One region of the Streptomyces sp. NPDC026672 genome, then DNA from elsewhere that is predicted to be linked to it. Evidence: riboswitches for the same ligand, from Rfam matches in the RefSeq annotation. Region 1 holds a riboswitch; each other region holds the start of a gene.
What was found. A riboswitch is a leader RNA that binds a small molecule or an ion and turns the genes downstream of it on or off. The one in region 1 is predicted to bind S-adenosylmethionine.

Region 1 (10,075 bases):
ATCTCCGTGCCGGACGTAGGCGCAGCCGTACCTGCCAACTCCAGTGGCACCGCCCGGAGGACGGCCGGCGTTCGGGCGGTCGGCGATCAGCCATCCGGAGGCGACGGCGGAGAGCAGCAGGGCGCATCCGATGAGGGACAGGGCCACCCGGTGCACCCTCTCCTGCTCCTGGTCGTGCTCTCGGCCTTTACCCGGACCCACGGAAGAGGCAGGGGGAGAACCGGAGGGGGCGAGAATCTGTCGGGGGTCCGTCTCCGGGACACGATCACGATGAGGGCGTTCCGTCGCGGCGCCAGATCTCCGTACTGCTTCCCGAAGGGCCAGCAACGGTGAGGAGTCGGCGTCGCTCAGGTCGGCCAGGGCCTCGACCGCCGCCGCAGGCGGCAGCGCTTTGCCGTTGAGGTACCGTTCCCACGACGAACCGCTGAAAGGCGTCTTGGCCTGGAGCATCTGCAGCGTGAGACCGCTGTGGTCCTTCAAACGCCGCAGCTCCTGCACGAGTTGCCGACCATTGGGATCCAAGGTCCCGGGCAGTTCCCGCCATCTCATGACATCCCCCTGAGTATGAGCCTCCTGGACACCGGGTCCGCTCCGCGACCCGCCTGGACGACGCAGCGGGATTTCCCGAGAAGCCGTCTCCGTACGTACATCGCCGCACGTCACGGGCTGGGGTGTCCCGGGACATCACGAGACGCCCGTTACGTATGGCGATCGGCACAGTTGCTCCGAGAAGCTGGCTGGGGCCGTACCACGTCGAGGCCCCCGGTTCCCGGCGCACCACGCCCAGCCGGCCACGCTGCCTCAACACAACCGGGCGACCTCAACACATGGGGAGCAATTGACCAGATGCTTACGCGGCACCCTGGTCGAAGAGAGGGGAATCATGCGTCTCAGGAGGAAGCTCGCCACCCTTGCGGTGGTGACCGCGGCGTTCAGCGGTCTCGCGATCTCGACAACGCCCGCGTCGGCGGACACGAGCAGCGGGTACGTCTCGGGAAGCGGAGACTGGACGAACGATTGGGCTGACGAGGGCCCGATCTCCACGTCCTCGCACGCCCACAGCAACGCCGCCGCGACCACCGGGTATCCAGCGATGGCGCGGTCGGCCCACAGACCTTCACCGCGGCGGCGCGCTACCTCACCGGTCCAAGCCCCAGCACCACCGGCTACCTCACACTCACCTACATCGGCCACGCCCTGGGAGGGAGCAGCAGCAGCGACAGGACGGGCAGGTACGTGACGTTCACTCGGAACACGAGTGGGCAGTGGGGCATGTACGTCGGCAACGACCACCATCTGCTGTCGTACACGTACGCGAACTTCAATCAGTGCTGAGCCATTTGCCGAGCCATTGGCGCCCCGCTGACTGCCGGGCAGCGGAGGCAGCCGGGTGCCAATGGCGATCCGGAGATCCGATCGAGCCGCGTCGGCGTGTGCGTCCGGTTCAGGAGCCGCCGCGCTCCCGGGGGATCTTCTGACCGGCCGTGATCGCCACCGGCAGCCGGTTCTCGGCCGGAGGCAGGGGGCAGGTGGCCAGGTCCGTGTAGGCGCACGGCAGGTTCGTGGCGCGGTTGAAGTCGAGGGCGATCGTGCCGTCGGCGGCGGGCGGCTCCAGGGCCAGGGACCGGTTGGCGGCGTAGGTGGTGACCCCCGAGGTCGCGTCGGTGAACAGCACCATCAGCCGGCCCTCACCGTGGCCGGGGAACGCGGTCAGCGACAGCGGGCGCCCGTCCAGCTCGAACTCGACCCGGCCCGGAGCCTCGTAGACATGTTCGAGGCCCTCGACCGCGGCGCCCACGGTGGTCGGCCGTGGAGTGTCGAAGGGGACGTAGCGGCCCGTCACCGCCCAGCGCGGATCGGGGGCGTAGGCGGGTGTTCCGGTGAAGGCCGTGCGGAGCGGCGCGTCCGGGTGCCGCGGGCGCACGATGTCCTGGCCGCCGCGCTTGGCGACCTCGATGACGGCGTCCTTCCAGACGGCGTCGACGCCGCCGCGCTCGGGAAGCACGCCGAAGCGGTGCTCGCCGCGCACAGGCGTCCCGTCGACGACCAGTTCCTCGCCCTCGTCCAGGTCTACGACGACGCCTTCGGGGCCGGTGCGCCACGCACCGGGGGCGTCCGGGAAGCGCTGCGGCCGGTCGTCGAGCCAGTGCAGGCCGGTGATCGCCAGGAATCCGTGCGGGGCGGCGAGCCGGGCCTCCTGGGCGCGGTACCAGTCCAGCCAGGTCTCGGTGAAGGCATGGAGGTCCGTTGCGGTGGCCTCGGTGGTCATGGGGAGTCTCCTTCGTGCCGGGGGAGGGGGCTGTCGGGCCGACGACGGGTGTGCTCAGTCGGCCAGTTCTCCGAGGAGTCGCCAGGTGCGTCGGCGGTCGGCTTCTCCCGCGATCTCGGTGCCGGTGAACACGACCTCGGTGGTGCCGGCGTCGCGGTAGCGCCTGACCTCGGCCTCGATGGTTCCCTCGTCGCCGATCAGGGCCAGGTCGGCGGCCCGCCGGCCGCCGGAGAGGTTGATGACCCGTGCGTAGGACGGGATCTGTTCGTAGAACGCGAGGTTCTCGGTGGCCCTGGCCCGCACCGCGTCGACGTCGTCCGTGACCACGCCGGCACCAGGGCCACGATCCTGGGCGCGGGGCGGCCGGCGGCCTCGGCCGCGGCGGTGAGGGCGGGCACGATGTGGTCCGCCAGGGCGCGCGGTCCCGCCAGATAGGGCAGGATCCCGTCGGCCAGTTCACCGCTGACCCGCAGCGACTGCGGCCCCATCGCGGCGACCAGCAGGGGGACTCCGCCCTCCGCCCCCGGAACCCGCGCCGGGACCGGGGTGGTGGCCGTGAGCAGTTCGCCGTGGAAGTCGGCCGTTCCGGTCTCGGTCAACTGCCGCAGCGCGGTGAGGAATTCGCGCAGCCGGGCGATGGGGCGTTCGAAGGGCAGGCCGAAGCCGGTCTCCGTCAGCAATTTCGTGCCCAGAGCCAGACCGAGGTGATAGCGACCGTGGGTGGCGGTCTGGGCGGTCTGGGCCTGGCTGGAGACCAGCAGCGGGTGGCGGCCGAAGACGGGGATCGCCGAGGTGCCGACCTGAAGTCCGGGCACCGCGCGCCCGACGATCGCCGCGAGCTGGGGCGAATCCGCGCCGAAGGTCTGCCCGAACCAGGCCGACCTGATGCCGTACTCCGCGGCTTCCTGGGCCAGTTGCACGGTGGTGTCGACCTGGTTCGGAGCCTCGGACGCGTTGAGTGCTACTCCCATAGTCATGTCGGTTCAGAACGGGCGTCGGTCGCACCCGCATTCCGGTCCGCGTGTGACAGCTTCTTGTCAGTCATGTGTACGAGGGCCATGTGTACGAGGGCCGGCCCGGGGGCTCAGCCCGCCTGCCGTCGGGGCGGTGCGGACCGGTGGGTGAGGGGTGCGCGCAGGCCGAGGTGGTCGCGGAGCGTCGTACCGGTGTAGTCGGTGCGGTAGATCCCGCGTTCCTGCAGTTCCGGGACGAGCAGGTCGACGATGTCGTCGAGACCGTCGGGGACGAGGTACGGCGTGACGTTGAAGCCGTCGACCGCGCCGTGCCGTACGAAGTGGGCGAACCTGTCGGCCAGGCCGGACGGGGTGCCGACGTGCCCGCGTTGCGGACCGAGTGCGATGACGGTCTCGCGCAGCGACCACCCGTGCGCCTCCGCCTTCGCCCGCCATTCGGCCACGACGGCGCGTGGATCGGCGGTGCGCCGGGCGCCGAAGGAGCCGTCGTTCTCGCTGACGACCGGATCCTCCTTCGGCAGCGGCCCGTCGGCGTCGCGGTCGGACAGATCGAGGCCCCACAGCAGTCCGGCGATCCCCAGGGCCGTGGCCGGGGTGACCTGTTGGAGCCGGACCCAGCGCTTCTTCTCCTGGGCCTCCTCCTCGGTGGCGCCGAGGATGATCTCGGTGCCGGGCAGGATCCGCAGATCGTCGTCGGGCCGCCCGACCGCGCGCAGTCGGCGCCGGATGTCGTCGGCGAAGGCCAGCGCGTCGTCGAAGTCGTTGCCGTGCGCGGAGAAGATGACGTCGGCGTTGCGGGCGGCGAAGTCGCGTCCCTCTCCGGAGTCACCGGCCTGGAAGATCACGGGGTGGCCTTGGGCGCTGCGCGGCAGCGTCGGAGCGAGGTCGACGTCGAACTGCGGTCCCTTGTGGCGCACTTGGCGCACGGCCCCGGGCGACGACCAGGCGGGCGCGCCGGCGGAGTCGGAGACGGCTCCGTCCTCCCAGCCGTCCCAGAGGGCGCGGGCCACGGTGAGGAACTCCTCGGCACGCCGGTAGCGGTCGGTGTGGTCGAGGTAGCCGCCGCGACGGAAGTTGGCCCCGGTCCAGGCGTTGTCCGTGGTCACCACGTTCCAGCCGGCGCGGCCCTCGGAGAGCAGGTCCAGGCCGGAGAGACGGCGGGCCCGGTCGGCCGGCTCGTTGAAGGTGGAGTTGGAGGTGGAGACCAGGCCGATGCGGCGGGTGACCGCGGCGAGCGCCGCGAGCTGGGTGATGGCGTCCGGCCGTCCGGCCACGTCGAGATCGTGGATCCTGCCGTCGACCTCGCGCAGCCGCAGTCCCTCGCCGAGGAAGAACGCGTCGAACAGGCCGCGTTCGGCAGTCCGGGCGACCCGGCGGAAGGAGGCGGGGTCGATCTGGGAGCCGCTCTCCGGGGCGGACCAGACGGTCCAGTGGTTGACGCCCTGGAAGAACACCCCGAAGTGGAGTCGGGCGTGCGGCCGGGGGACGTCGAGGGGATCGGTACGGGTCATCGGACGTCCTCCTGGCCGGCCGGGGCGGCGGTGGCGAAGCGATTGGCGGGGCGCTCCAGACCCAGGGTCGAGCGCAGGGACGTACCGGGCAGCGGACGGGCGACGAGGCGCCGTTCGGACAGTGCCGGCAGGATGAGACCGGAGAGGACGGGCAGGTCCTCGTCCAGCACCAGCGGATGCAGCCGTACGCCGTCGACGTGACGGCTCAACTCGGCGAGGAGGACGATCAGTTGGTCCGCGGAACCGATGTGCCGGAGCCTTCCCTGGTCCCTCCACGGCGCGTGGCGTTCCAGGTCGGCGACGCGTTCGGCGGCCCTGGCCCGCGGGGTGTCGAGCGCCACCTCGACCTCGGCGAAGACACGTGGGGTACCGGCGCCGATGGCGGCCGTGGCGACCGATGCGAGGTCGTGGCCCTCGACGAGGGCGACGTCGAGCTGTGCGGCGGGAACCCGGTCGGGCCGGCCCAGGACGACGAGCTGCCCCTGCGGCGGGCGCGGCACGATCGCCGGTCCCTTGACGGCGTACGTGTCGCCGGTGAAGTCGATGTAGTGCAGCCGTTCGCGGTCGAGGTAGCGGCTGGTGGCCACGGACCGGATGACCGCGTCGTCCTCCCACGAGTCCCACAGGGCGCGGGCCACCTCCACCCCGTCCCGGGACTCCCGGGCCCGCGCGTCGGCGTCGGGGACCAGGGGCCGCCCCCAGGCACGGGCCGCCTCGGGCCGCTCCTCCTCCGTCACCACCCACCCGGCGCGACCGGCGGAGATGTGGTCAAGGGACGCCAACTGGCTGGAGACGTGGAAGGGTTCGGCGTACGTCACCGGAACGACGGGAGCGATCCCGATGGTGCTCGTGGAGGCCGCGACGAAGGCGGCCCGCTCGACCGCGCCGATACGGCCCACGTGATCCGGTGCGGCGCCGGGCGGCAGCACACCGTCGTCCAGGGTGATCAGGGTGAACCCGGCGTGCTCGGCGATGGCGGCGACCCGGGCCACACGGCGAGGGGTGAGCAGTTGACCGGGGGAGTGGGCGGCGCGGCGCCAGGCCGCGGGATGGGCGCCGTCGCCGTCGATCTCGACGGCGACGTGCAGGGCGGGGCCGGACATGGGGTTCCTTCCGGGAAACACGGTGACTCGCGGCCACGGGGCCACGACGGGACGGCCGGTGGACGGCCGGCGTGGGTCAGGCGTGTACGGAAGGACAGACGGCGGAGGAGGTGCGGCAGTAGTCGACGTGCCGCCGGGTGATCAGCCGCGCACCAGTGCACGCACCCCGCGGCGACGTGCCCAGTACGTGCATCAAAGCCTCCACCCGTCAGTGACTTTCGCGTTCAACGTACGTCGACCGCCCCTGCGAATGTCAAGGTCGGCAATGCGCGCGGGCGCGTCCCACCCACTGGCGCGGGCACACCACGCGGTGCCGCAGCGCACCGGGCGACCGTGCCGAGCGGCGCGCCGTCCATCGGAGTGTCCGCGATCCGGGACGGCCCCCTTGACGCCGGTGCCGGTCGGATCGACACTCGCTGAAGGAATCCTAGTGAATAGGTAGGGAAACATGAGGCGCCTGGAGCCGGTCACTGTCCGCGTGCTCCGTTCGCCTCTTCTGACCTCCCGCCGTCACATCGATCTGCTGCGTGTCTGCAGCGCGATCAGGTCCCAGGGCTGAGCCTCGCCCGTCCCGTGCCGGCAGGACCCTTCGCCGGGGGCCCGTGTGTCCGGCGCGCGGACGGGCCCCGATCCCTCGCCCGACGTCGCTTCCGCCGCGCGTACGTCCGCGCCCGCTCCCGGGGAGAGTCATGACCGTCACACCGCTGGCCACCCACGCCTCCGACCGGCCCGCACCCGCCTTCCGGGGCAGGATCGGCAGGGACGCGCGCAGCGGCCACTACGCCGTTCCGGGCCGTTACCGCCTCCACCTCACGACCGCCTGTCCCGACGGCCTGCGCATCGCCGTCACCCACGGCCTGCTCGGCCTGGACGCCATCTGTCCGGCCACCTTCCTGCCGGCCGTCCCCGACTGTCCCGAGGGCGGCCACTCGGCCCTGCGGCCGCTGTACGAGGCCAGTGCCCACCGCTACTCCGGTCCCGCCGTCGCTCCGGTGCTCAGCGACGACTGGTCCGGACGGATCGTCAGCACCCACGCCCCGGACATCATGCGTGACCTCGACCGCCGGTTCGGCGGTGACCGTCTCTCGCTCTACCCGTGCGGCGCCGAGTCGGAGATCGAGGCGGTCGAGCGCATGTGCGCACAGGGCATCGAACAGGCCGCGCAGCGCGCCGGATCGGCCGGTGGCGACCCGGCGGAACGCGACACGGCACTGACCACGCTGTTGGAGACGCTCGGCGCCCTGGAACGCTGGCTCGAAGGACGCACGTATGTGATCCGCGACGAAATCACCGCCGCCGACGTCGAGTTGTGGGTCGCCCTGGTCCAGCTGGACACCGTGCACCGCAACCACCTCGACGCCTCCGCCGTCCAGCGCATCGCCGACCACCCGACCCTGTGGGCCTACGCCCGTCGCCTCGCCGCCCACCCCTGCTTCGGCACCCACCTCGACCTCGACGGCATCGAACGCCGTCACCACGCCCGCTGCCACGGCCTGGAGGCCGCCGGAGCAGCCGTCCAGATCCTCGACTGGGCGGCACACTCGACCCATTAGCCGTTCCACCAAGTGGACCGGCGTTGACATCCGTTCTGCCGATTGTCTTGACTACCGCCAGAACGGTCATGAGCGTCAGCGACAAGCCCTGGCTGGCTGACCGGCAACCCTCGCACCGCGGTGGGGTGCCCCAGGTGACGACCGGACCGGATGACGTTTCGGTAAGCGCGAGGCCCCCAGGGCCGGAACAGTGACGGTGACGCCATGTACGCAGCTCCCAGGACGGCCGCAGGCCGTTCCCAGGGCTGCGTACAGCCGTACCCGAACCTCCTCGTCGCCGATCGCGCCGTCGATCTGCTCCGCGTGAACAGCGCACTGTGTACCGCACCGGGCCGCGCCCGCTGTCGGGGCTGACACCTCACCGCAGCCCCCGCAGTCCCTGACGAACACCGCCCGTGCGGTGTGCCGTTGTCCTCACCGCCCCCGGTACCTCGCCGTCGTGTGCGCCCCCGCATGCCACCGCGCTTCCGGGGTTCCCACCCAGCCGGAGCCCACCATGAGCGAACCCCCTGGCGCCACCGTCACCCTCCCCGACGCGCCTGCCACCGACGAGACGTCAAAGACCCTCACCGCTCAGCGAGTTCTGCCGCTGAGACGGCCAGGACGCTGGATCGCCACCGCGGTCGTCCTGGTCCTGGTCGCCCAGTTCGTGCACGGACTGGTCTCCAACCCCTTCTACCAGTGGGGCCGCTGGAGCTACTGGTTCCTGCGCCCCACCATCCTCGACGGCCTGCTGATCACCGTCGAAGTCGCCGCCTGCAGCGCGGTGTTGGGTCTCCTCGGCGGTATCGTGCTCGCCCTGGCCCGGCTCTCGAGGAGCCCGGTGCTGCGCGCGGTCAGCTGGACCTACGTCTGGGCGCTGCGCTCCATTCCGCTCATCGTGGTGCTGATCTTCCTCTACAACTTCAGCGCCCTGTACCAGACGCTCAGCGTCGGTGTGCCCTTCGGCCCCGCCTTCTTCTCCTTCGACGAGTCCAAGCTCGCCACCGACATGGTCATCGCCGTGATCGGCCTCAGCCTCAACGAGGCGGCCTACGCGGCAGAGGTCGTCCGCGGCGGCATCCTCTCCGTCGACCAGGGCCAGCACGAGGCCGCCGCCGCACTCGGCCTTCCCAAGGGCTACCAGTTCCGGAAGATCGTCTTCCCGCAGGCACTGCGCTCGATCGTCCCGAACTACGTCAACCAGCTCATCGGCCTGGTCAAGGGCACCTCGCTGGTCTTCTACGTCTCGCTGCTCGACCTGTTCGGCTCCGTGCAGACCATGGGCTCCACCTACCCGGGCGACATCGTGCCGCTGCTGCTCGTCGCCACCGTCTGGTACCTGATCCTGACCAGCGTCGTCTCCGTCGTCCAGTTCTACGTCGAACGGCACTACGCCCGCGGTGCCACCCGCAGCCTGCCGCCGACACCGCTGCGGAGGCTCCGCACCGGTCTCACCGACCTGCGGGCCCGCATTCGCCGGGAGGCCGCCGTATGACCGCCGACACGCTCGAAGCGCTGACGGGCGTCGAAGCCGCCACCATCGAGGTCCACAACGTGCACAAATGGTACGGCACCCACCGGGTACTGGACGGCGTCGACCTGACCGTCCGGCCCGGCGAGGTCACCGTGATCCTCGGCCCCTCAGGCTCCGGCAAGTCCACGCTGCTGCGGGTGATCAACCACCTGGAGAAGCCCGACATCGGCCACGTCAGCGTCAACGGCGAACTGATCGGCGTGAGGAGACAGGGCGAGCGGCTCAAGGAGCTGAGTGAGCGGGCCATCCTCGCCCAGCGCGGGCGGATCGGCTTCGTCTTCCAGAACTTCAACCTCTTCCCGCACCTGACCGTCCTGGACAACGTGGCCGCCGCCCCGGTCGCCACCGGCAGGCTGGGCAAACCCGAAGCCCAGGGTCTCGCCCGCGACCTGCTCGGCCGGGTCGGCCTCGCCGAAAAGGCCGGCTCCTACCCCCGGCAGCTGTCCGGCGGCCAGCAGCAGCGGGTCGCCATAGCCCGCGCTCTCGCCCTGCGCCCCGGCGTCATCCTCTTCGACGAGCCCACCTCCGCCCTGGACCCGGAACTGGTCGGCGAAGTCCTCGCCGTCATCAAGGATCTGGCGACCGGCGGCACCACCCTCGTCATCGTCACCCACGAGATCGGCTTCGCCCGCGAGATCGTCGACCGGGTCGTCTTCATCGACGGCGGCAAGATCATCGAGCAGGGTCCCCCCTCCGAGGTCCTCGACAAGCCCCAGCGCGAGCGCACCAGGGACTTCCTCGGCAAGGTCCTCTGACCCGCCGCGCCCCTCGACTCCCCCCGCCCACCCTCATCACCTCCAGCGACAAGGAATGGTCGACAAGGAATGGTCATGTCCACCCACTTCACCCGACGCAGCCTGATACGCGGCATCACCGCGGCGACCGCCGTCGCCTCCCTGGCCACCGGGCTCGCCGCCTGCGGTGGCGACAGCGACGCGGCCACCTCCACCGACACCGCCGCCAAGTCCGGCGAGGTCGTCATCGGCCAGGTCTCCAACGGCGCCGCCAGACAGACCACCATCAAGGTCTCCGAGGCCAAGTCCATCAGCGCCCAACTGCCGGCCGCCCTCAGGAAGAGCGGCAAGCTGGAGATCGGCATCGGCGCCCTGCCGGCCGGATTCCCGCCGCTGGCCTACGTGGGCAGCGACC
Region 2 (10,075 bases), on a different contig from region 1:
GGCCAGCAGCCCGCGCACGATGTTCTTCGACAGCTCGGTCCGGTCCACCCGTACGACGGCGCGCCGCGCGCTCCCGTCCGGCCCCGTGCCGATCTCCTCCCGCAGCGTAGCCATCCGCTCGTCGACGTCCGCCCGGTGCGAGCGCTCCCGCAGGAACTCCGCGTCCGCGCCCAGGCCGTGCACCCCGATCCGGGTGCCCGCGGGGATGCCGGGCCCGAGGACGTCGTGGCAGCAGGCCGTGAACGCGTCCGCCCAGCGGCGCGTCAGGAACGCCGCCCGGTCCGCGCCGAGGATCCCGCCGAGCAGCTCGGCCGCGATGTCGTCGGGCAGCAGCCGGAAGTAGTCCGGCGGCGCCCACGGGGTGTGCGAGAAGTGCCCGATGCGCAGATCGGGCCGCAGTTGCCGCAGCATCCGCGGCGCCAGCGCCAGGTGGTAGTCCTGGATCAGCACGGCCGCGCCCTCGGCGGCCTCCTCGGCCAGCGCCTGGGCGAACGCCCGGTTGTAGGCCCGGTACGACTCCCACCGGCGCCGGAACTCCGCGTCGAAGACGGGCTCCAGCGGTGTCTGGTAGAGCATGTGGTGGACGAACCACAGCACCGAGTTCGCGATCCCGTTGTACGCGTCCCCGTACACGTCCGCCGGGATGTCCAGCATCCGCACGCCCGGCTCGCCGACCCCCCGCCGTACCGCCTCGCGGTCGCCGTCGCCGAGCGCGGCGCACACCCACAGCGAGTCCGCGTCCGAGCCGATCGCGGACAGCCCGGACACCAGTCCGCCGCCGCCGCGCCGGGCGTGCAGCGAGCCGCCCGCGTCGTCGGGCCGGACCTCGTACGAGACCGGGCCGCGGTTGGAAGCCACCAGCACCTGTGCAGCACCCTGCGTCGAAGCCATAAGCCTCAACCTAGCCCGGCCCGTAAACGCTCAAACGTACGGTCCACCCCACGTGGGCGCTGTATACGGCCGTTCTCGCGAGGCCGCCGCCCGCGGTCAGGCGACCCGGCGCGCCGCGTACTCCGCGATCTCCGTCATCGGCGGCCGCTCCTCGGTGTCCACCGAGTAGGTGCGCGGCTCGAACCCGTCCTCGCCGCGCTCGAACTGGGTCAGCGACGGGCGGACCAGATGGCCGCGGGCCAGCCGCAGCTGCGCGGTGCGGTAGATCGCGGCGGCCATCCTGCCCAGCGCCTGCCCGTCCTGGTGCCGGTGCTTGCGCACGCCGACGTCGACCTGCGCGAGGGCGTCCAGACCCACCAGGTGCAGGGCGTCGACCAGCATGCCCAGCTCCACGCCGTAGCCGACGGGGAACGGCAGCTGTTCGAGCAGCGAGCGACGGGCGGCGTACTCCCCGCCGAGCGGCTGCACGAAGCCCGCCAGCCGCGGCCAGTGCATGTTCAGCAGCGGGCGGGCCATCAGCTCGGTGACCCGGCCGCCCTGCCCCGAGGCCCCGCCGAGCGGCCGGTCGTACATCGCCTTGACCAGGTCCACCCCGGGGTCGGTGAGCAGCGGGCCCACGATCCCGGAGACGAAGTCGGAGGAGAACTCGCGCAGGTCGGCGTCGACGAAACAGACGATGTCCCCGCTCGTGACCAGCAGCGAGCGCCACAGCACCTCGCCCTTGCCGGGCACGGCGGGCATCCGCGGCAGGATCGCGTCCCGGTGGACGACCCGGGCGCCCGCGGCGGCGGCCACCTCCGCGGTGCGGTCGGTGGAGCCCGAGTCGACGACCACGATCTCGTCGACGAGCGGGACCTGTTGCACGAGGTCGTGACGGATGATCGCGACGATGTCGCCGACCGTCTCCTCCTCGTTGAGGGCGGGCAGGACCACGGAGACCGTGTGTCCCGTGCGCTGTTTCGCGGCCACGATCCGGTGGAGCGGGCGATCGGTCACCGACCAGGAGCGGGTGGCCAGCCAGCGCTCGACTTCTTCCAGCACAGTCAGCGGCTCCTCACTGTCGTGATCACACCAGGTGACCGTGTGATCCATCTCGCGGTTCGGACGACTATCTCAACTGTCCTGGCCTTCGGTTACAGTCTTGAACAACGCCGGTGACCATCGCATGTCGGGGGTCGAGGGCGTCCACAACCGCATACAGCTCATCCAGAGGGGCAGAGGGACACGGCCCGATGAAGCCCCGGCAACCCTCCAGCCGGTTCTCGTTCTCCGCGAGGCTCCCGGCTAGGGAAGGTGCCAAATCCGTCTCACGACGAGATGCGTCGTGAGGAAGATGAGGAGAAAGGGCCTCGCCTCACATGGCTGCGCAGACTGTTGCCACCACTTCGGACCCCACGGTCGACCTCGGTCCCGCCACCGCCCTGAGCTGCCGCGAATGCGGCCACCGCGTGCCCCTCGGCCCCGTGTTCGCCTGTGAGGAGTGTTTCGGCCCGCTGGAGATCGCCTACGACTTCTCGGCGTACGACACCGAGGACCTGCGCAAGACGATCGAGTCGGGCCCCGCGAACATCTGGCGCTACGCACCGCTGCTGCCCGTCCCCGCCGACGTGGCCGGCAAGCCCAACATCAACCCCGGCTGGACCCAGCTCGTCAGGGCCGACAACCTCGCCCGTGAACTCGGCGTCACCGGCGGCCTGTTCGTCAAGGACGACTCCGGCAACCCGACGCACTCCTTCAAGGACCGGGTCGTCGCCCAGGCCCTGGAGGCCGCCCGCGCCTTCGGCTTCACCACCCTGTCCTGCTCCTCCACCGGCAACCTCGCCGGTGCCGTCGGCGCCGCCGCCGCCCGCGCCGGCCTCCGCTCCTGCGTGTTCATCCCGCACGACCTGGAGCAGGCCAAGGTCGTCATGGCCGCGGTCTACGGCGGCGACCTCGTCGGCATCGAGGGCACCTACGACGACGTGAACCGGTTCTGCTCCGAGCTGATCGGCGACCCGGTCGGCGAGGGCTGGGGCTTCGTCAACGTCAACCTGCGGCCGTACTACGCGGAGGGCTCCAAGACCCTGGCGTACGAGATCTGCGAGCAGCTCGGCTGGCGGCTGCCCGACCAGATCGTGGTCCCGATCGCCTCCGGCTCCCAGCTCACGAAGATCGACAAGGGGCTCCGGGAGCTGATCGCGCTCGGCCTGGTCGAGGACCGGCCGTACAAGATCTTCGGCGCGCAGGCCGAGGGCTGCTCGCCGGTGTCGACGGCGTTCAAGGCGGGGCACGACGTGGTCCGGCCGCAGAAGCCGAACACGATCGCCAAGTCCCTCGCCATCGGCAACCCGGCCGACGGGCCGTACGTCCTCGACATCGCGCGCCGCACCGGTGGCGCCGTGGAGGACGTGACGGACGAACAGGTCGTCGACGCCATCCAGCTGCTGGCGCGCACGGAGGGCATCTTCGCGGAGACCGCCGGCGGGGTGACGGTCGGTGTGACGAGGAAGCTGATCGAGTCCGGCGCCCTCGACCCCACCCTGACGACCGTCGTGCTCAACACGGGCGACGGCCTGAAGACCCTCGACGCGGTGGCCGGCACCGGCCTGACCGCGACCATCCGTCCGACCCTGGACTCCTTCCGAGAGGCTGGCCTCGCATGAGCGTGACCGTTCGCATCCCCACCATCCTGCGCACCTACACGGGCGGGCAGGCCGAGGTCGACGCCGAGGGGGGCAACCTCGGCGAGGTCATCGCCGACCTCGACCGGAACCACACGGGCATCGCCGCCCGCGTCCTGGACGACCAGGGCAAGCTGCGCCGCTTCGTCAACGTGTACGTGAACGACGATGACGTCCGCTTCGAGCAGGGGCTGGAGACCGCCACGCCGGACGGCGCGGGCGTGTCGATCATCCCGGCCGTCGCCGGCGGCTGATCATTACCTTCGGTAATCCCGGTTACCGACCGTTCGTTGAATTGCCCCCTCCGTGAGAGAAGCGGAGGGGGCAATTCAGTGGGGTTGAACGCGGTAGAGTTGGGGAACGCGCTCCCCGACTTCGGGTCGGGAGCCCCGGATTCTTTGTGCGCGCCCGGCAAGAAGCAGCCAAAGTACCTGGGCCTTTTGTGGCTTACACCCCCTTTGTGTGGCCCGACTTGACCAGAATTCAGATGAATTCTTGGTAGATTCCGGACCGCGCCCGTCCAGATTTCTCGTCCGATTGACCTGTTGCAGACGGCAGTTGGGCAGATACATTCAGCCGCGGTCGACGCGTTCCGGCGCACGCCCCCAACCTTGGGGGGTGAGGTCTGACCCGGGTCCGCGAAGTGTGGATCTGTGCAAGGGCCAGTAATAGGGGAGTTAGGCATGGCTCAGGGCACCGTCAAGTGGTTCAACGCGGAGAAGGGGTACGGCTTCATCGCGGTCGACGGTGGTGCGGACGTCTTCGTCCACTACAGCGCGATTCAGATGGACGGCTACCGCACCCTGGAAGAGGGTCAGCGGGTCGAGTTCGAGATCTCGCAGGGCCAGAAGGGCCCGCAGGCCGACATGGTTCGCGTCACCGCCTGAACGTCTTACCACGAAGGGCCCGCGCCTCCCGGGGTGCGGGCCCTTCGTGCTGCCCGCCCCGGGGCGGCCCGACGCCCCGCGCTCCCCGCCGATCCCGGGAGGCGCTTGCACTCGACCATGCCGAGTGCTAATCATTGGCGTTAGCACTCTGAAGGTGAGAGTGACAATGAAGGACCGGGTCGGTGAGGCCCGCAGGCCGGGTGGGGCAAGGAACCACGAGGCCGGCGAGCCGTCCGTCGCGGGCGCGGGCGCGGTCCGAAGGAATCACCCCCAGTCCTGGAGGGACCACTTCACATGGCCAAGATCATCGCGTTCGACGAGGAGGCGCGGCGCGGCCTCGAGCGCGGCATGAACCAGCTCGCGGACGCCGTCAAGGTGACCCTCGGCCCCAAGGGCCGGAACGTCGTCCTCGAGAAGAAGTGGGGCGCCCCCACGATCACCAACGACGGTGTCTCCATCGCCAAGGAGATCGAGCTCGAGGACCCGTACGAGAAGATCGGCGCCGAGCTGGTCAAGGAAGTCGCCAAGAAGACGGACGACGTCGCCGGTGACGGTACGACCACGGCGACCGTCCTCGCTCAGGCCCTGGTCAAGGAGGGTCTGCGCAACGTAGCCGCCGGCGCCAACCCGATGGCCCTCAAGCGGGGCATCGAGAAGGCCGTCGAGGCCGTCTCCGCCGCCCTGCTGGAGCAGGCCAAGGACGTCGAGACCAAGGAGCAGATCGCCTCCACGGCCTCCATCTCCGCCGCCGACACCCAGATCGGCGAGCTCATCGCCGAGGCCATGGACAAGGTCGGCAAGGAAGGCGTCATCACCGTCGAGGAGTCGCAGACCTTCGGTCTGGAGCTCGAGCTCACCGAGGGCATGCGCTTCGACAAGGGCTACATCTCGGCGTACTTCGCCACCGACATGGAGCGTATGGAGGCGTCCCTCGACGACCCGTACATCCTGATCGCCAACTCCAAGATCGGCTCCGTCAAGGACCTGCTCCCGCTCCTGGAGAAGGTCATGCAGTCGGGCAAGCCGCTGCTGATCATCGCCGAGGACGTCGAGGGCGAGGCCCTGTCGACCCTGGTCGTCAACAAGATCCGCGGCACCTTCAAGTCCGTCGCCGTCAAGGCCCCGGGCTTCGGCGACCGCCGCAAGGCCATGCTGAACGACATCGCCATCCTCACCGGCGGCGAGGTCATCTCCGAGGAGGTCGGTCTCAAGCTCGAGAACACCTCCCTGGACCTCCTGGGCAAGGCCCGCAAGGTCGTCATCACCAAGGACGAGACCACCATCGTCGACGGCGCCGGCTCCTCCGAGCAGGTCGCTGGCCGGGTCAACCAGATCCGCGCCGAGATCGAGCAGTCGGACTCGGACTACGACCGCGAGAAGCTCCAGGAGCGCCTGGCGAAGCTGGCCGGCGGCGTGGCCGTCATCAAGGCCGGTGCCGCCACCGAGGTCGAGCTCAAGGAGCGCAAGCACCGCATCGAGGACGCCGTCCGCAACGCGAAGGCGGCCGTCGAGGAGGGCATCGTCGCCGGTGGCGGCGTGGCCCTGCTCCAGGCCTCCCAGGTCTTCGAGAAGCTGGAGCTCGAGGGTGACGAGGCGACCGGCGCGCAGGCCGTGAAGCTCGCGCTGGAGGCCCCGCTGAAGCAGATCGCCGTCAACGCCGGCCTCGAGGGCGGTGTCGTGGTGGAGAAGGTGCGCAACCTGACCCCGGGCCACGGCCTGAACGCCGCGACCGGCGAGTACGTCGACCTGGTCGCCGAGGGCATCATCGACCCGGCGAAGGTGACCCGTTCCGCGCTGCAGAACGCCGCCTCCATCGCCGCGCTGTTCCTCACCACCGAGGCCGTCATCGCCGACAAGCCGGAGAAGGCCGCCGCGGCCGCTCCGGGCGGCATGCCGGGCGGTGACATGGACTTCTGATCGACCCAGGTCGATCGACTGTCCTTCGCCGAGGGCGGCACTCCCGGACACGGGGGTGCCGCCCTCGGGCGTGTCCGGGATCACAGGGACCGGGGCGGTTGTGCGTTCTGGCACTTCGATGCGCGTACACATACCATGCGGTTTGTGCAGAGGCGGGCCGCGCACAGGCGGACCGTGCGCACCACCCCACACATCCCCTGAGGAGTTCTCCACGTGACCGTCACCGCGTCCCCCGCGTCCCGCGCGGCCCGGATCCTCGCCAGGCCCTTCACCCTGGGCGGCCTCACCGTCGCCAACCGGATCATGATGGCCCCCATGACCCGGCAGTTCTCCCCGGGCGGTGTCCCCGGCGAGGACGTCGTGGCGTACTACGCCCGCCGTGCCGCCGCGGGTGTGGGACTCATCGTCACCGAGGGGACGTACATCGGTCATGAGTCGGCCGGCTCGAGCGACCGCGTCCCGCGGTTCCACGGCGAGGAGCAGCTGGCGGGCTGGGCGAAGGTCGCCGAGGGCGTGCACGCGGCCGGCGGCCGGATCGTCCCGCAGCTGTGGCACATCGGCATGGTGCGCGAGCAGGGCCAGCCGCCCTACGCCGAGGCGCCCGCCGTCGGCCCCTCCGGGCTGCGGGTCGACGGCACCGAAGGCACCGGCCGGGCGATGACGCGGGCGGACCTGGACGCGGTGATCGGCTCCTTCGCCGAGGCCGCCGCCGCGGCCGAGCGCATCGGGTTCGACGGCGTCGAGCTGCACGGCGCGCACGGCTACCTCATCGACCAGTTCCTGTGGTCCGGCACCAACCGCCGTACGGACGCGTACGGGGGCGACGCCGTGGCCCGCACCCGGTTCGGCGCCGAGGTCGTGGCCGCCGTGCGCGAGGCCGTGTCGGCGGACTTCCCGGTGATCTTCCGTTACTCGCAGTGGAAGCAGGGCGCGTACGACGCGCGGCTCGCCGAGACGCCGCAGGAGCTGGAGGCGATCCTGGCGCCGCTCGCCGCGGCCGGGGTCGACGCCTTCCACGCCTCCACCCGCCGCTACTGGCTCCCCGAGTTCGACGGCTCCGACCTCAACCTGGCGGGCTGGACGAAGAAGCTGACCGGCAGGGCGGCCATCTCGGTCGGGTCGGTGGGCCTCGACGGCGAGTTCCTCCGCAGCTTCAGGGGCGAGGGCGCCCCCGTCAGGGGCATCGACAACCTGCTGGACCGGCTGGAGGCCGACGAGTTCGACCTCGTAGCCGTCGGCCGGGCGCTGCTCCAGGACCCCGAGTGGGTGGTGAAGGTGCTGGCCGGCCGCTTCGACGAGCTGGCCCCCTTCGACGCGAAGGCGCTCACGACGCTCGTCTGACGCGGTTCCGACGCCGGCCGGTCGCTCCCCGGAAGCCGCTCCCCGAGAGCCATTTCCCGAGAGCCGCTCCCCGGAAGCCGCTTCCCGGGAGGGGAGCGATCGGCCGCCGTTCACCGTCCGGGCCGGACCGGACCGCCCTCGCCGCGGGAGCGCGGGGCGCCGGGCGTCGCGTCCGGCGTCACGGGGCGGGACCGGGCGATGTGCTCACCGGTGGGCCGATCCATGGGGTGCCGCGGTCAGGGCCTCGCGGAGGTGGCCCGTGGAGCGGGTCAGGAGCCGGGCCGCGGTGGGGGCGTCCACGCCGGTCAGGAGGGTGAGGATGGCGTTCTTCACCTCGCCGCCGGTCGCGGTGAGGGCCGCCTCGATCTCCTCGTCCGGCGCTCCCGTGGCGAGCGCGACGATACGGCGGGCGCGGGCGCGGAGCTTGTCGTTGGTGGCGCGCACGTCGACCATCAGGTTCCCGTACGTCTTGCCGAGCCGGATCATCGTGATCGTCGACAGCATGTTGAGGACGAGCTTCTGCGCCGTGCCGGCCTTGAGGCGGGTGGAGCCGGTGAGTAGTTCGGGCCCGACGACGACCTCGATGCCGTGCTCGGCCGCCGCGGCGAGCGCGCTGCCGCTGTTGCAGGACAGCCCCACGGTCAGGGCGCCCCGGGTCCGGGCGTGCTCGACCGCGCCGACCGCGTACGGCGTGCGCCCGGAGGCGGAGACGCCGACCACCGTGTCGTCGGCGGTGAGGCCGAGCGAGTCCAGGTCCTCGCGGGCCAGCTCCCCGGAGTCCTCGGCGCCCTCCACGGAGGTGACCATCGCGTCCGGGCCGCCCGCGATCAGCCCGACGACCCGGTCGGGGTCGGTGCTGAAGGTGGGCGGGCACTCGGAGGCGTCCAGCACCCCGAGCCGCCCGGCGGTGCCTGCGCCGGCGTAGACCAGTCGCCCGCCGCGGGCCATGCGGGCGGCGATGGCGTCGATGGCCGCGGCGATCTCCGGCAGCCGCTCGGCGACGGCGGCGGGCACCCGGGTGTCCTCGCCGTTCATCAGCCGGGCGATGTCGAGGGTGGGCAGCCGGTCGATCTCGGCCAGTTCGGGCCGGAAGGCTTCGGTGGTCAACTGCTCCAACTGGGCACGCAGAGCGTGGGAATCGGACGTGGAGGTCATACGAAGCGGCTCTTTCCGGGTTCGTGCGAATACGGGTCGGGGCGCCCATGGATCCCCACCATGATCGGCCCCGGAGGTCACCTGGGCGAACGGTGGCGGTGGGCCAGCGCCTCGTAGGACGCGGCGAGGGCCGGCGCCGCCGACTCGTAGGTCCGCTGTGCCACCCCGATGAACAGGCAGTCCACGACGAGCAGTTGGCTGGTCCGGGAGGACATCGCGGCGGGCCGCAGCTCGCTCTCCCGGGACGTCGACGTGGTGAGCACGTGGTCGGCGTACTGCGTCACCGCGGAGTCGGGCCGTCCGGTGATCGCGACGGTGGTCGCCCCGCGTTCGAACGCCACCCGCAGTGGCTCGATCACGTCGCCGGTCGACCCGGAGTGGGTGATCGCGATGGCCACGTCCCCGGCGCGCAGCTGCACCGCGTTGGTGACGGCGAGATGGGGGTCGCCGTGCGCGTGCGCTATGAGACCTATGCGCAGCAGCTTCTGGGTGAGGTCCTGGGCGACGAGCCCGGACGCGCCGATGCCGTACACATCGGTGCGGCGTGCGCCGGCCAGCGCGCCGACGGCCGCGCCGAGCTGGGCGGTGTCGAGGCCGGCGGCCGTGTCGGCGAGCGTCTGCTGCTCCTCGTAGGCAAGTTTGGCGACGACGTCGGCGATCGGGTCGTCCACGGCGATGTCGGTGGTGAGGGCGGGCGCGCGGCCCGACTGCTGCTGCGCGGCGAGGCCGGCGAGGGCCAGGCGCAGGTCGCGGTAGCCGGGGTAGCCGAGCAGCCGGGCGGTGCGCACGACGGTCGCCTCGCTGGTGCCGGTGAGTTCGGCGAGGCCGGTGACCGTGAGGGCCGCGCAGCCGGCCGGGTCGCCCGCGACGGCCTCGGCGACGCGCTGCATGGAGCGGGTCATGGACGGCGCGAGCGTACGCACCTTGGCGGCGAGGGCGGCCGGCGCGGGTGGCGTGCCCCCGGGTCCGCCGAAAATTTCCTTCACGTCCTGGGTCACCAGTGAAAGATATTTTCGTCCCGGTGTCGGGGTCAAGACCACGCACAATGGGAGCATGGATCCCATCAACCCGCTGGAGCAGTCGCTGCACGCGGCACGCGCCCGTGTCCTCGCCGATCTGGTCGCGGGCGAGGTCGCCGAGGCGGACGTGGTCTCGCTGGTCGAGGACTCCGTCGCACAGCGCCGCTGGTGGGTCGAGCAGTGGCCGGACGGCGTGGCCTATGTG
Region 3 (10,075 bases), on a different contig from region 1:
TTCTGAGCCCCCGGGGCGCCTCGGCGCCGATGACGTACACCCTGATCGGCCTGTGCTGTCTGATCTTCGTGATGGGCCCGGCGGCGGGGCTCAATCCGGCGTACGGCTCCGGCGACGCGCTGGTGGCGGCGCAGCGGGCGTACTTCCACCGCTGGGGCGTGGTCCCCGCGAACCTCTTCGACGGACCGGCCCGCGAGGCCCTCACCCCGGCCACGGCACTGTTCGTGCACGGCAGCTGGGTGCATCTGCTCGGCAACATGCTCTTCCTCTACGTCTTCGGCGCGATGACCGAGGAGCGCATGGGCCGCGTGCGGTTCACCCTCTTCTACGTCGGCTGCGGCTATCTGGCACTGCTCGGCTACGCGGCCGCCAACGACACCTCCCAGCAGTCGCTGGTGGGCGCGTCCGGGGCGATCTCGGCGGTCCTCGGCGCGTTCCTGTACCTGTTCCCCGGCGCGCGCGTCACCAGTCTCCTGCCGTTCCTCTTCTTCCTGCCGCTGCGGTTCCCCGCGTGGGTGGTGCTGCCGATCTGGGCGGCGCTCCAGTGGCTGGCCGCGGGGCGGGCGCCGTCCGGGCCCAGCGTCGCCTACCTCGCCCACCTCGTGGGCTTCTCGCTGGGCTTCGTCTTCGCCTGGGGACGGTTCGGGCGGGCGACTAGAGTGAAGGCCGCCCCAGCTCCGGCTCCCGAGGGAGAGAACCAGCCGTGATCACCGCGATCGTGCTCATCAAGACCAGCGTGGACCGGATTCCCGAGATCGCGGAACAGATCGCCTCGCTGGAGTCGGTGAGCGAGGTGTTCTCCGTGACCGGGACGTACGACCTGATCGCCATGGTGCGGGTGCGGCAGCACGAGGATCTGGCCGATGTGATTCCCGGGCGGATCAGCCGGATTCCGGGGGTGGAGGCGACGGACACGCATGTCGCTTTCCGTACGTATTCGCAGCATGACCTGGAGGCCGCGTTCGCCATCGGGCTGGATTCCTAGGAACCCGGGGTTGCGGCGCCCGGTCGCCTGCGGGGCGCGCTGTGCTCACGTCGCCGGGACGCAGCGGCCGTTTTCTGTCCTGTACGTCCACCTGGCGCCGTTGGTGACGAGTTCGTGGACCGCCGTCAGGAAGCGGTCCACGTGTTCGTCGGGGGTGCCGGCGCCGAAGCTGGCCCGGACGGCGTTCAGGGGGTCGGCGCCGCACTCGGCCGGGGTCCGGGGGGCCGTGTCCAGGAGGGTGCGGAGCAGGGGGTGGGCGCAGAAGAGGCCGTCCCGCACGCCGATGCCGTACTCGGCGGAGAGCGCCGCGGCGAAGTGGGAGCTGTTCCAGCCGTCCACGACGAAGGAGATCACCCCGACCCGGGGGGCGTCGTCCCCGAACAGGGACAGGATCCGCACCCCGGGCACCTCGGCCAGGCCCGCCCGCACCCTGGCGATGAGCTGCCGCTCGCGGGCGACGAGCGAGTCGAAGCCGGCCTCCGTGAGCGCCTTGCAGGCCGACGCGATGGCGTGGGCGCCGATGACGTTCGGGGAGCCGGCCTCGTGGCGGGCGACGCCGTCGTGCCAGTCCACCTCCACTCCCCCGTCCGCCCGCCGGGCGACCCGCCGGCTGGCGCCGCCGCCCGCGAGGTAGGGCTCGGCCGCCCCGAGCCAGTCGGCGCGTCCGGCGAGCACGCCGGAGCCGAACGGGGCGTACAGCTTGTGCCCGGAGAAGGCGACCCAGTCGACGTCCAGGTCCGTGACCGACACCGGGTGGTGCGGGGCGAGCTGGGCCGCGTCGAGGACGATCCGGGCGCCGTGCGCGTGGGCCGCGGACGCCAGCTCGCGCACGGGCCACAGCTCGCCGGTGACGTTCGAGGCGCCGGTGACGCACACCAGCGCGGGGGTGCGCGGGTCGTGGGCGGCGAGGGCGCGTTCCAGGGCGCTGACGGCCTGCTCCGGGGTGCGCGGGGCGTCCAGGACGGTGACCCGGGCGTCCGGCCAGGGCAGCAGCGAGGCGTGGTGCTCGGTCTCGAAGACGTAGACCCGGCAGTCGTCCGGGAGCACGGCGGCCAGCAGGTTCAGCGAGTCGGTGGTCGAGCGGGTGAAGACCACCTGATCGGCGGGCCGGCAGCCGAGGAACTCGGCGACGGTGGCGCGGGCGCTCTCGAACAGGTCGGTGGACAGCTGCGAGAGGTGACCGGCGCCGCGGTGGACGCTGCCGTAGTACGGCGCGTACGCGGCGACGTCGTCCCAGACCCGCTGGAGGGCCGGGGCGCTGGCCGCGTAGTCGAGCGCGGCGTAGGTGACCTCGCCGCCGGTGACGAGCGGGACGGTGACGTCCCGGCCCAGGACGGGCAGCGGGGCGCACACGGACGGGTCGGCGGCAACGGTGGAGACGGACATGGCGGACTCCCGTGAGAGGCGAGGCGAAAGCACCGTGCGAGCGCGGAGGGCTCCAGCACGGAGAAAGGGGAAAAGGGGTGCGCGGAGGCGGGGCTCGGCGGCCCTAACGCATTCGCTTGCTCACGGAAGGCTCCCTCGACGACCAGGACCCCTGGTGAACACGAGGGGTCCGCGCTTGCCGCAGACCTCGCTGCCTGCGGCCTGGTCCTCACCCGGGGCACCCCGCCACGGACGGAGGGTTGCCGGACAGCCGGCCGGGGCCGAATGGCTGTCGCTCATGACCTGCCGGACATCCTGCCACACGATCTCGACGCGCGAGGCGCGGTCCGGATGGTGGACCGCGCCTCGCGCGCGAGCGTGCCGGTGTCAGGCGTTGCTGGCCGCCACCCAGCGCTCCAGCGTCCGCCCGGCCGCCCCGGAGTCGATCGACTCGGCGGCCTTCGCCATCCCCGCGCGCAGCTGCTCGGCGAGGCTGCCGGGGCCGGGGTCGAGGGCGACGAGGGCCGCGGCCGAGTTGAGCAGCACCGCGTCGCGCACCGGGCCCGTCTCGCCGGCCAGGAGCCGCCGGGCGACCTCGGCGTTGTAGGCGGCGTCCGCGCCCCGCAGCGCCTCCACGGGTACCAGCTCGACGCCGACGTCACGCGGGTCGAAGACCTCCTCGCTCACCTTGCCGTCGCGCACGACCCACACCCGGGAGGTGGCGGTGGTGGTCAGCTCGTCGAGCCCGTCGTCGCCCCGGAAGACCAGGGACGAGTTGCCGCGCTCGGCGAAGACACCCGCCACTATGGGCGCCATCCGGGGGTCGGCCACCCCGACCGCCTGGGCCCGCACCCGCGCCGGGTTGGTCAGCGGACCGAGCACGTTGAAGGTCGTACGGATGCCCAACTGGCCGCGGGCGGCGGCCACGTGGCGCAGCGCCGGGTGGAACTTCACCGCGAAGCAGAAGGTGATCCCGGCTTCTTCGGCGACCTCGGGGACCCGCGGCAGGGGCAGGTTCAGATTGACGCCGAGCTTCTCCAGGACGTCCGAGGAGCCCGACGCCGAGGACGCGGCGCGGTTGCCGTGCTTGACGACCTTGGCGCCCGTGCCGGCGACGACGATCGACGACATCGTGGAGATGTTCACCGTCTTCGCGCCGTCGCCGCCCGTCCCGACGATGTCGATGGTCCGGCCGGGCACCTCGATCACATTGGCGTGCTCGTACATCGTGCGGACGAGTCCGGTGATCTCCTCCACCGTCTCGCCCTTGGCGCGCAGCGCCACCACGAACCCGGCGATCTGCGCGTCGGTCGCCTCGCCGCGCAGGATGCTGTCCATCGCCCAGGCGGTCGCGTCCGCGCTCTGGTCGTGGCCGTCGAGCAGGGCGTTCAGCACTCCGGGCCAGGAACGGCCCGCCGCGGTGTCGCCTCCAGCGGGGGTCACAGCGCTCATCAGCCGCTCCTGGGTGGTGTCGTCCCGCGCGTGTGGGTGCGGGACAGGGTTCCTGACGGCTCCACCCTATCCAGGCCCGGACACGGCGAAGGGCCCCGTCCGGTGTTCGGACGGGGCCCCTGCCGTGGTGTGGCGATGCGGACGATCAGTGGTGGCCGTGGCCGCTGGTGATCTCCTTGTACTCCTCGACGGTCGGCTTGGGGATCTGGCTGTCCTCGCCGTAGAGGGCGTCACCGAGCTTGGCGCGGAGCTTCTGCGAGCCCTTCACCTTGCGCTCGACACCGTTCTCGTCGACCGTCGGACCGATCGCGGCCGGCTCGTACTGGTGGTGGGCCGTGAGCGTGTGCAGTTGCTCCTGGCTGAGCGGCTCGTGGACCTCGATGAACTCACCGTGCGGCAGCCGCTTGATGATGCCGGTCTCGCGACCGTGCAGCACCTTGTCGCGGTCGCGGCGCTGGAGGCCGAGGCAGATCCGCTTGGTGACGATGAACGCGAGGACCGGGCCGACGAAGACGAAGATCCGGACGAACCAGGTGACCGCGTTGATCGACAGGTGGAGGTGCGTGGCCCACAGGTCGTTGCCGCCGCCGACGAGCAGCGTCAGGTACACCGTCATCCAGGCGACACCGAGGCCGGTGCGGGTCGGGGCGTTGCGCGGGCGGTCCAGGATGTGGTGCTCGCTCTTGTCGCCGGTGACCCAGGACTCGATGAAGGGGTAGACGGCGATCGCGACCAGGACAAGGGGGAAGATCACCAGCGGGATGAACACGCCCAGGACGAGCGTGTGGCCCCAGAAGTTGATCTCCCAGCCCGGCATGAAGCGGATCAGGCCCTCGGAGAAGCCCATGTACCAGTCGGGCTGGGCGCCGGTGGACACCTGGTCCGGACGGTAGGGGCCCATGGCCCAGATCGGGTTGATCTGCGCGACGGCCGCGATGGCCGCGATCACACCGAAGACCAGGAAGAAGAAGCCTCCGGCCTTGGCCATGTAGACCGGCAGCAGGGGCATGCCGACGACGTTCTTCTCGGTCTTTCCGGGGCCCGCGAACTGCGTGTGCTTGTGGTAGAAGACCAGGATCAGGTGGCCGACCACCAGGCCGAGCATGATGCCCGGCAGCAGCAGGATGTGGATCGAGTAGAAGCGGGCCACGAAGTCGCCGCCCGGGAACTCGCCGCCGAAGAGGAAGAACGACAGGTACGTGCCGACGATCGGCACGGACAGGATCGCGCCCTCCATGAAGCGGACACCGGTGCCGGAGAGCAGGTCGTCCGGGAGCGAGTAACCGGTGAAGCCGGTGAACATGCCCAGGACGAACAGCAGGAAGCCGAACAGCCAGTTGATCTCACGCGGCTTGCGGAACGCGCCCGTGAAGAACACGCGCATCATGTGCACGAACATGCCGGCGAGGAAGATCAGCGCGGCCCAGTGGTGGATCTGCCGGATGAGCAGGCCACCGCGCACGTCGAAGGAGATGTGCAGGGTCGAGTTGAACGCCTCGGACATCAGCTGTCCCTGGAGCGGGACATAGCTGCCGTGGTACTCCACCTCGTTCATCGACGGGTGGAAGAACAGCGTCAGGTACACACCCGTGAGGATGATGATGATGAAGCTGTAGAGGCAGATCTCGCCCAGCATGAACGACCAGTGGTCGGGGAAGATCTTGCGCATGTTGGCCTTGGCCAGGGAGTAGATCCCGAGCCGGCCGTCGGCCCAGTCGGCGACGCGCTCGCCGGCCGGTGCCTTCCCGCGTGCGCGGGACTCGGTGTTCTGGTTGGTGCTCATCCGCGCTCCCAGAAGGCAGGACCGACGGGCTCCTCGAAGTCGCCGAGCGCCTCGAGGTAGCCCTCGTCGTTCACGCCGATGCGCAGCTGCGGCAGGGCGTGACCGGCGGGGCCGAAGATCACTCGGGCACCGTCGGCGAGGTCGAAGGTGGACTGGTGGCACGGGCACAGCACGTGGTGCGTCTGCTGCTCGTACAGCGAGATCGGGCAGCCCACGTGGGTGCAGATCTTCGAGTACGCCACGATGCCCTCGTGCGACCACTCGAGTTCGCGCTTGTCCTTGATGTTGTCCGGCTGGAGCCGGACGATCATCACGGCCGCCTTGGCGATCTCGGTCTGGAACTCCTCGTCGGCCTCCTCCAGGCCCTCGGGCTTGACGAAGGTCAGCGAGCCGACGGCCACGTCCGAGGGACGCAGCGGCTCGTTGGTGTTCATGTTGACGAGGAGCTTGCCCTTCGACCACAGCGTGTGGCGCAGCGAGGTGCCGGGCAGCGGGCCGAGGTCGCGCAGCAGGACGACGCCGGACAGCGGCACCAGGGTGAGCGCGCCGAACATCGTGTTGCGGATCAGCTTGCGGCGGCCGAGCGCCGACTCCTTGGCGCCCTGCCGGAAGTCCTCGTGGACCTTGGCGCGGACGTCCGGTGCGGCCTCGATCGCGTGCCGCTCGTCGGCGATCTCCACGTCGGACATCAGGGTGCGAGCCCAGTGGACCGCGCCCGCGCCGATGCAGAACAGCGCCAGGCCGAGCGTCAGGCCCAGCGCGAAGTTCAGCGCGCTGATGTGACCGATCGGGAAGACGAAGATCGACTTGTCGTGCGGGATCGTCACGTACGAGGCGATGAAGCCGACGGTGGCCAGCATCGACACCGTGAACAGCAGGGCGACGGTGCGCTCGGACCGCCGGGCGGCCTGCTCGTCGATGTCCTGGATCCGGTGCTCGTGGGGCGGGAGTCCCGGGTCCGCGAACGGGTCCTTCTCGTCCGCGACGCTCACCGCGCCGTGCGCGGCGGCCTGCTCAGCGGGCAGGTTCTCTTCTGGAATGTCTTGGCTACTCATGACTTCTTGGCCTTTGCGGTCCGAGCGGCGACCCAGACGGCGACCGCGACCAGTGCGCCCAGTCCGAAGATCCACGCGAACAGACCCTCGCTGACCGGCCCGAGGCCGCCCAGTTCAAGACCGCCGGGGTTCACGGTGTTGTCGCTGTTGACCGCGTTCAGGTACGCGATGATGTCCTTCTTGTTCTTCTCCGACATCGTGGTGTCGGGGAAGGACGGCATGTTCTGCGGGCCGGTCTGCATGGCCTCGTAGATGTGCTTCGGTGCGACGTTCTCCAGGGTCGGCGCGTACTTGCCCTTGGTGAGGGCACCGCCCTTGCCCGTGAAGTTGTGGCACTGCGCGCAGTTGGTGCGGAACAGCTCGCCGCCCTTGGCGATGTCGGCGCCCTCGGGGCCGTACTGCTCCTTCGTCGGCACCTCGGGGCCGGCGCCCAGGGACGCGACGTAGGCCGCGAGCTGGTCGATCTGGGCCTGCGAGTAGATGTTCTTCTTGCTGGGGACCTGCGCGCCCTGCGAGGTGGAGGCCGGCATACGGCCGGTGCTCACCTGGAAGTCGACCGCAGCGGCGCCCACACCCACGAGGCTCGGGCCGTCCGAGGAGCCCTGCCCACCGGTGCCGTGGCAGCTGGCGCAGCCGACCGAGTAGAGCTTCTTGCCCTCCTCGATGGTCAGGGACTGGGAGGTTTCATCGGCCTGCGCCTTGCCCGCGGGCGCGAACGCGGCGTACAGCCCCCCAGTGGCCGCCAGCGCGAAGAGTAGGACGACGACCGCCGCCAGCGGATGGCGTCGTCGTGCGGAGAGCTTTTTCACGGATTACCCCGGTGTCAGGATCTTCTGCGTCGATGCTTCAGGGATGGATCGGTGGCCGTCGTGCGGCGCGCCGATTACTTGATCAAGTAGATCGTGGCGAAGAGGCCGATCCAGACGACATCGACGAAGTGCCAGTAGTAGGACACGACGATGGCCGCGGTCGCCTGCTCGTGAGTGAACCTCTTGGCCGCGTAGGTGCGGCCGAGGACCAGCAGGAAGGCGATGAGACCGCCCGTCACGTGCAGGCCGTGGAAGCCGGTGGTCAGGTAGAACACCGAGCCGTAGGGGTCGGAGGACAGCGAGATGCCGTCCTTCTTGACCAGCTCGGTGTACTCGTAGATCTGACCGCCGATGAAGATCGCACCCATGATGAAGGTGACGATGAACCACCCGCGGAGCTTCTTCACATCACCGCGCTCGGCGGCGAACACGCCGAGCTGGCAGGTGAGCGAGGAGAGCACCAGGATCGTGGTGTTCGTCGCGGAGAAGGGCACGTTGAGCGCGTGCGCCATCTCCTTCCAGTGATCCGGTCCGGTCACCGAACGCAGGGTGAAGTACATCGCGAAGAGGGCCGCGAAGAACATCAGCTCGGAACTCAACCAGATGATGGTTCCGACGCTGGTGAGGTTCGGCCGGTTGACCGACGGGTGCGCGTGCCCGGTTTCTACTGTCGTTGCTGTCGCCACGACCGACATTATGTCGGTCGCTTATCCCGCCCTCACTCCGGGGGGTGCCGTTCGGAGTGTCTCTGCCCGCCGGACCGGTGTTGACGTGGGGTTCGTGGGAGTAACATCCGCCTCGAACGGGCCCTGTCCGTAGGACGCCGACGTCTCGGAGGAACAATGCAGCCGACCGCCACGGTGCTGGTCTACAGCGACGACTCCAATACCCGCGAGCAGGTGCGGACGGCCACCGGGCGCAGGCCGGCACCTGACGCCCCGTTGGTCGAGTTCGTCGAGTGCGCCACCCCGGCCGCCGTCCTCCGTGAGCTGGACAAGGGCGGGATCGACCTCTGCGTCCTGGACGGGGAGGCCGTGCCGATGGGGGGCATGGGGATGTGCCGGCAGATCAAGGACGAGGTGTTCAACTGCCCGCCCGTGCTGCTGCTCATCGGGCGGCCGCAGGACGCGTGGCTGGCCACGTGGAGCCGGGCCGACGCCGCCGTGACGTCGCCCGTGGAGCCGGTGGAGTTCGCGGCTTCCCTCGCCTCTCTGCTGCGGAAGAAGAAGTTGCAGAGCGCCTAAGGGGTAGGGGCGCGGGGTTCGCCTGCGAGTGCCGGTTCGTCGTGGCTGATCGCGCCCACGCGGCGAAGCTGCACATCGATACAGCCCCGCGCCCCTACGGGCGCTCTACATGGCCGTCGGCTGGAGCCTCGCCGTTGCCTGTTCCGTTGCCGTGTTCGGGGTTGCCGCGCCGGTGAGGGCGCTGCCCGTGCGCCATTTGGCCCAGTCGAGGTTCCAGTCGCCGAAGCCGTTGCCGAAGGGCTCCATCGTGTCGCCGTACGAGTTGACGACCTTCACGACGTCGCCGGCGCGGACGGTGTCGTAGAACCACTCGGCGTTGCTCGTGTTCATGCCGGTGCAGCCGTGGCTGACGTTGGCGTAGCCCTGGGAGCCGACGGACCAGGGGGCGGCGTGGACGTACTCGCCTGACCAGGTCACCCGGGTCGCGTAGTAGACGGGCAGGTCGTACGACTCGGAGGTGCCCTCGGCGATGCCGACCGTCTCTCCGCGCATGCGTACGAAGTACTGCTTCTCCAGGACGACCTTGACGCCGTTGCGGGTCTCGAAGCCGGGCTTGCCCGTGGTGACCGGGATGGTGTTGATCTCGGCGCCGTTGCGGTAGACCGTCATCGAGTGCGTGGCCGCGTCCGTGACGGCCTCCACGCGGTCGCCCGTGGTGATCTTCAGGTCCTTGGCCTTGCCGCCCCGCAGCCGGTCGCCGACCTTGATGCCCTCCAGGTTGCTGTGCGCCGTGATGGTGGCGTGGGCGGGCCAGTACTCCTGGGGGCGGAAGTGCAGCTGCTTGTCGTCCACCCAGTACCAGGAGCCCTGGACGGCGGGCACGGAGTCGACGCGCAGGGCGCGCTCCACCAGGGCGCGCTGGGCCTTGTCCTTGACCGGCTGGTTGAGCTCGGCGGTGATGGGCTGTCCGACGCCGTACTCGCCCGCCGTGGGCCCGAAGGTGACGTCCAGCGTCTTCTTGGTGGTGACCTTGCTGGTGTCGAAGGCGAGGACCTTGCGGCCCTGGGCTCCGTCCTCGTCCTCCGTGCTGATGCGCACCGTGTAGTGGGCGTCGGCGGCCAGCGGGGAGGTGCTGTGCCAGCGGCTGCCGTCGGCGGCCAGTTCGCCCGCCACATGGCGTCCGGTGGCGTCCACGGCGGTGACGTCGATGATGCGTCCGTCGCCGTTGGACGTGACCTCCAGGGGCTTGTCCGGATCGGCCCTCTTCCCGTTCTCGGTGGGGCCGTTGAAGGTGACCTGGCCCGCCGCGTCGTACGGCTTGGCCGACAGGGGGTTGCCGTCGGAGCCGCAGGCGGTGACGCCCGCGCCGAGGGCGGTCACCAGCAGAGTGCAGCCGAGGACGGCACGGGTGCGCGGAGTGTTGCTCATGCGCCTCACGCTAG

Region 2: linked by a shared signal. The riboswitch ahead of thrC (threonine synthase) and the one ahead of AB0F77_RS19985 (amino acid ABC transporter permease) in region 1 are both predicted to bind S-adenosylmethionine.
Region 3: linked by a shared signal. The riboswitch ahead of AB0F77_RS17690 (aminotransferase class V-fold PLP-dependent enzyme) and the one ahead of AB0F77_RS19985 (amino acid ABC transporter permease) in region 1 are both predicted to bind S-adenosylmethionine.

What each region holds. Positions count from the first base shown of each region.
Region 1 is NZ_JBEZXS010000016.1:39,787-49,861, forward strand. It holds gene AB0F77_RS19945 (peptidoglycan-binding domain-containing protein) at 1-147, opposite strand, end outside; partial or broken gene AB0F77_RS19950 (helix-turn-helix transcriptional regulator) at 343-549, opposite strand; gene AB0F77_RS19955 (DUF1684 domain-containing protein) at 1,445-2,269, opposite strand; partial or broken gene AB0F77_RS19960 (TIGR03564 family F420-dependent LLM class oxidoreductase) at 2,324-3,246, opposite strand; gene AB0F77_RS19965 (NtaA/DmoA family FMN-dependent monooxygenase) at 3,354-4,754, opposite strand; gene AB0F77_RS19970 (LLM class flavin-dependent oxidoreductase) at 4,751-5,857, opposite strand; gene AB0F77_RS19975 (putative leader peptide) at 6,306-6,416, shown strand; gene AB0F77_RS19980 (glutathione S-transferase C-terminal domain-containing protein) at 6,547-7,410, shown strand; SAM riboswitch class IV at 7,475-7,584, shown strand; gene AB0F77_RS19985 (amino acid ABC transporter permease) at 7,907-8,887, shown strand; gene AB0F77_RS19990 (amino acid ABC transporter ATP-binding protein) at 8,884-9,681, shown strand; gene AB0F77_RS19995 (ABC transporter substrate-binding protein) at 9,757-10,075, shown strand, end outside.
Region 2 is NZ_JBEZXS010000020.1:127,054-137,128, forward strand. It holds gene AB0F77_RS23665 (trehalose-6-phosphate synthase) at 1-891, opposite strand, end outside; gene AB0F77_RS23670 (glucosyl-3-phosphoglycerate synthase) at 988-1,932, opposite strand; SAM riboswitch class I at 2,091-2,231, shown strand; gene thrC (threonine synthase) at 2,250-3,533, shown strand; gene AB0F77_RS23680 (MoaD/ThiS family protein) at 3,530-3,805, shown strand; gene AB0F77_RS23685 (cold-shock protein) at 4,235-4,438, shown strand; gene groL (chaperonin GroEL) at 4,733-6,355, shown strand; gene AB0F77_RS23695 (NADH:flavin oxidoreductase) at 6,569-7,696, shown strand; gene murQ (N-acetylmuramic acid 6-phosphate etherase) at 7,901-8,851, opposite strand; gene AB0F77_RS23705 (MurR/RpiR family transcriptional regulator) at 8,929-9,849, opposite strand; gene AB0F77_RS23710 (hypothetical protein) at 9,905-10,075, shown strand, end outside.
Region 3 is NZ_JBEZXS010000013.1:143,211-153,285, forward strand. It holds gene AB0F77_RS17680 (rhomboid family intramembrane serine protease) at 1-707, shown strand, start outside; gene AB0F77_RS17685 (Lrp/AsnC ligand binding domain-containing protein) at 704-985, shown strand; gene AB0F77_RS17690 (aminotransferase class V-fold PLP-dependent enzyme) at 1,031-2,371, opposite strand; SAM riboswitch class IV at 2,538-2,654, opposite strand; gene trpD (anthranilate phosphoribosyltransferase) at 2,738-3,802, opposite strand; gene AB0F77_RS17700 (cytochrome bc complex cytochrome b subunit) at 3,948-5,585, opposite strand; gene AB0F77_RS17705 (Rieske 2Fe-2S domain-containing protein) at 5,582-6,640, opposite strand; gene AB0F77_RS17710 (cytochrome c) at 6,637-7,449, opposite strand; gene AB0F77_RS17715 (heme-copper oxidase subunit III) at 7,524-8,144, opposite strand; gene AB0F77_RS17720 (hypothetical protein) at 8,292-8,693, shown strand; gene AB0F77_RS17725 (Ig-like domain-containing protein) at 8,799-10,061, opposite strand.